Regions from separate parts of the Micromonospora sp. NPDC049891 genome, predicted to be linked through region 2. Evidence: riboswitches for the same ligand, from Rfam matches in the RefSeq annotation. Region 2 holds a riboswitch; the other holds the start of a gene.
What was found. A riboswitch is a leader RNA that binds a small molecule or an ion and turns the genes downstream of it on or off. The one in region 2 is predicted to bind cyclic di-AMP.

Region 1: it holds a riboswitch for cyclic di-AMP, as region 2 does, so the genes downstream of both, AB0I71_RS08885 (C39 family peptidase) here and AB0I71_RS11465 (hypothetical protein) in region 2, are expected to answer to the same signal.

Annotation. Positions count from the first base shown of each region.
Region 1 is NZ_JBFAML010000005.1:41,655-43,851, reverse strand. Features, by position in the region: gene AB0I71_RS08890 (hypothetical protein) at 1-494, shown strand, start outside; cyclic di-AMP (ydaO/yuaA leader) riboswitch at 773-913, shown strand; gene AB0I71_RS08885 (C39 family peptidase) at 1,138-2,022, shown strand.
Region 2 is NZ_JBFAML010000007.1:38,464-40,660, forward strand. Features, by position in the region: gene AB0I71_RS11460 (cation diffusion facilitator family transporter) at 2-919, shown strand; cyclic di-AMP (ydaO/yuaA leader) riboswitch at 1,071-1,202, shown strand; gene AB0I71_RS11465 (hypothetical protein) at 1,207-2,197, shown strand, end outside.

The DNA of each region.
Region 1 (2,197 bases), on a different contig from region 2:
TCGCCCAGACGGAACTCGACAAAGCCTGGGCCGGGTACGACGAGGCGGATTCCGTCGCCCGACGGCTGGCCGGCGTCGCCGGGCTACCGACCCCGCGCACCCCCCGGACGCCTGCCGAGTACGCGGCCCGGGAGCGCTGGCTGCGTCGTGCCGCGATGGCGGCCCACTGGCGTGGTGACCTGACCGCCCGGCAGCTCAGCGACGTGCTGGCGCGCCGGTCCGGCTGGGATCCCCGGCGGCACCCGGTCGAACAGGAGGTGGTCCTCGCCCGGGTGGTACGCGACAACCGCCTGGCCGCCTACCTGTCGGCCGCCGAGCGGGAGCGTGACCTGTGGCGGGCGGCGGAACTGGCCACCGAGGCCGCCCGCTCCCTCTCCGCCGAGGCGTACGCGGCCGCTGAGCGACTCCGACCGGACCTGCCGCCCGTGCCCGGTCGGATCGCCGTCAGGCGTCCCGGCCCGGTGCTGCGCTGGCGGCCAGCTCGACTGGGCTGAAATTTCGTGAGCTGGGTCACAGCGGCCGGAAAATCGGTCACTGTTCGTAGTTGAGACCATTACCGCAGCAAAATCCGTCGGCAGTGTCCACCACTCGTCCGGTTGTCACCCGAAGGTGCCCCGAATGCCGTCGGTCCCATTGAGCGACGCCAGTTCCCGGATACCCGAAAATCGCCGCACTGGATCATGTTTAAGCAGGTCAGAGTGGGTTGGCTTCGAGGTGACCGGCCAGTAGTGTCAGCGCGTCCGGTGCGGTAACCGATCGCAAGAGGCGACGCCGTACCGACCCGCTCAATCGTGATCTCACGAACCGGGGACCCACTGCACCACTGGGGTGAATCCGCGAGCCTCGGCCCGCGGTAGGGCGTCTTCCCGCCCGAATCCGTCAGCTAACCCGGTCGGCGGTGACGGAAGGAGTTCCAACCCTCGTGCGGTTCGATGTGATCCCCCTGTTCCCCCGCCTCCACGGCACCGCGGTGCCCGTGCTCGCCGGCCCGACCGCCGCGAGCTGACCCCGGTCATCGCCACCGCCCGGGCTTTCCGGGCGTACCCCTGAACGGCCTGTCCCGCTCACCCGGGCGGTCGTCGGCGTCCTGCTGCCGACCTGACCGCCGGAGCCGGTGTGCCGTTCTCCCCTCAGTCCGTGGAGGAATCCGTGAAGCACACCCTCTCCCGCCGGCTCCGTCGGCTGGCCACCGAACGCCCCTACCAGATCGTCGCCGGCTCCGCCGTCGCGCTCGTCCTGGCCACCGGCACCGGCGCCGCCCTTGCCGGCACCGGGAACACCCCGGCCCCCACGCAGGCCACCACCGCCGCCACCGAGCTGCGCGGTGACCCAAAGGTCGCGCCGAGCCGGGCCGAGGTCGCGCCGTCGACCGTCGCGCCCAGCAGCGCCGCGCCGAGCAGTGCCGCACCGACCAGCGCGGCACCGGCGAGCACCACCGCCTCGCCGTCGCCGAAGGCCAGCGCGGCCACCCCGGACCCGGACCTGACAACCAAGAAGGCGGCACCGAAGCCGCCCGCGTCGAAGGTCCTCGGGTACGACCACCAGGCTCAGATCAACGGCTACTACTGCGGTCCCGCCGCGGTACGCAACGCGCTCAGCGCCGCCGGTGTCGCCCGTAGCCAGGACGCCCTGGCCAGCCAACTCGGCACCACGTTCGCCGGCACCAACTCGGCCGAGGACACCACCCGCGTCCTCAACGCCGTCGTCAAGGGCGACCCGTACGAGACCACGATGATCCGTGGCGGTGCGGCCACCCCGGCTCAGATGGACCAGCTCCAGGCGGATGTCGTCGCCGCCGTCACCGACGGGCGGGGTGTCGTGGTGAACGTCGCCGGCACCGCCACCGACACCGACGGTCGCTGGCACTCCTTCCCCGGCGGGCACTACGTCGCCGTGGTCGGCTACAAGGACTCCGGCCGGCTGGTGAAGATCGCCGACTCGGCCGACGCCTCGTACCCGTCGTACTGGCTCAGCACCATCGACCTCGCCAACTGGGCCGCCACCCGCGGCTACTCGGCCTGATCACGTCGTTCCCACGGCGAACGGAAGCCCTCGGCCTGCTGGCCGAGGGCTTCCGTGTCGGGTACGTCAGGCGTACGGGGCGTGCTGCTTCGCCCGGCCGACGAAGGCCATGCGCGTCGTCTGTCGCGGCGGGTCGGCCGGGTGGGGGCGCGGTGGTGAGTGACGGTGCGATGAT
Region 2 (2,197 bases):
GGTGGGCGCCGGTCATGACCACCACCACGCTGCGGTGTCGAACGCCGCGCACCGCCACGTCGGCCGGTTGTGGGCTGCGTTCGCCCTGCTCAGCGTGCTGATGGTGATCGAGGCGGCAACCGCTCTGCGGACCGGTTCGCTGGCCCTGCTCTCCGACGCCGGGCACATGTTCACCGACGTACTCGGCATCGGGATGGCCCTCGCGGCCGTGGCCGCCACCCGGCGGGCCGACACCGATCCGCAACGCACCTTCGGGCTCTACCGGCTGGAGGTGCTCGCGGCCCTGGCCAATGCGGTACTGCTCTCCGGCGTCGCGGTGTACGTGCTTGTCGAGGCGGTACGCCGGTTTGGTGATCCGCCCGAGGTGCTCGCCGGCCCGGTACTCGTGGTGGCGGCACTCGGCCTGCTCGCCAACATCGCCGCGTTCGCTCTCCTGCGCCCGGGGGCGCGGGAGAGCATCAACCTGCGCGGTGCCTACCTGGAGGTGCTGGCGGACCTGCTCGGCTCGCTGGGCGTGATCGCGGCCGCCCTGCTGATCACCGTGACCGACTGGTGGTGGGCCGACCCACTGGTCGCGGTGGCGATCGCCACGTTCATCCTGCCCCGGACGTGGCGCCTGGGCCGGGCGGCGGTGCGCATCCTGGTCCAGGCCGCGCCGGAACATCTTCAGGTCACCGCGGTGCACGACCGGCTCGCCGCGGTACCCGGGGTGGCCGGTGTTCACGACCTGCACGTCTGGACGTTGACCTCCGGGATGGAGGTCGCCTCGGCGCACCTGACCGTCGCCCCCGGCGCCGACGTCGCCGCCGTGCTGGCGGCGGCCCACTCGGCGCTGCATGAGGACTTCCAGATCGAGCACGCGACCCTCCAGATAGAGCCGCGACCGGATCCTGGGGGCTGTGGGGCTACGCGGTGGTGACGGAAGCAATCCAGGAAAAGGACCTATTGTCCGTTTTGGTCTGTTCTACTAGTCAACAACTGAACACCAGGAGTAACAGCAGCTGCACCGGTCACATGGGCACCGGTAGGCTCGGACCCGGCCTCCGCCAGGCGGCACCCACCGGTGCCGGCGGCGGCCGCCGCCTAATCGCCCGCCAGGGCGAACCGGGGAACCATGTTCCTGGGGTGTATCCGCGTCAGCGGTAGGGATCTTCCGTCCCGAACCCGTCAGCTAACCCGGTCGGCGGCTGACGGAAGGACATGTGCATGCCAGCAGTGGCAACGGTAAGACCGGCCGCCCGTACGGCGGCCCTGATCGCGGCCGCGCTCGCCCTCACCCTCGGCGTCGCGCTGGCCCCCTTCACCCCAGCCGCCGCCGCACCGCAACCGTTGCGGGCGGCAGCCCCGGGCGATGTGGACGACGAGGGTGGCACCCCGGCACTCCGGGCCCAACTGGAGGCCGCCAGCAAGGGCTACCTCGACGCCAAGACCGCGCTCGACCGCTCGGTGAAGCGTCAGAAGCAGCTTGCCGAGCAGCTCAAGACGACCGAGAGCCAGGTCGCCGAGCGCGGCACCAAGGTCGCCCAGATCGCCGCGCAGGCGTACCGCACCGGGCGGTTGGGCGCCGCGTCGGCACTGCTCAACAGCGGGTCACCGGCGGGCTTCATGGACCGGGCGGCGGCGCTGGACGCGGTGGCCGCCAACGAGGACCGCGCGCTACGTGAGCTCCAGAACGCCCGGGACGAGGTCAGCGCCACCAAGCAGGCCCTGGACGTGGAGATCCAGGAGCAGCGCAAGCAGGTGGCCGTGATGGCCAAGCGCAAGGATCAGGCCGAGCGGGCGTTGACCGTGGCCATCGAGCGGGACGAGGCGGCCGAGCGGGCCGAGGCCGCCGAGCGGGCAGCCCGGTCACCGTCGCGCAGTGGCGGGTCGAGCCCCACCGCCAAGCCTGCTCCCCGCAACTCCGACGGGTCGTGGCCGTCGGAGTCGTGCAGCGTCAACGACCCCACCCCAGCCAACGGCTGCATCACCCCGCGCACCCTGCACGCGCTCAAGCAGGCCAAGTCGGCCGGCTTCACCCGGTACGTCTCCTGCTACCGCTCCGGCGGCTCAGGCGAGCACCCGAAGGGGCGGGCCTGCGACTTCGCGGCCCAGAAGAACGGCTTCGGCGGGGACGCGACCGGCGGCGACCGGACCTACGGCAACAACCTGGCGGCGTACTTCGTGAACAACGCCGACCGGCTCGCCGTGCTCTACG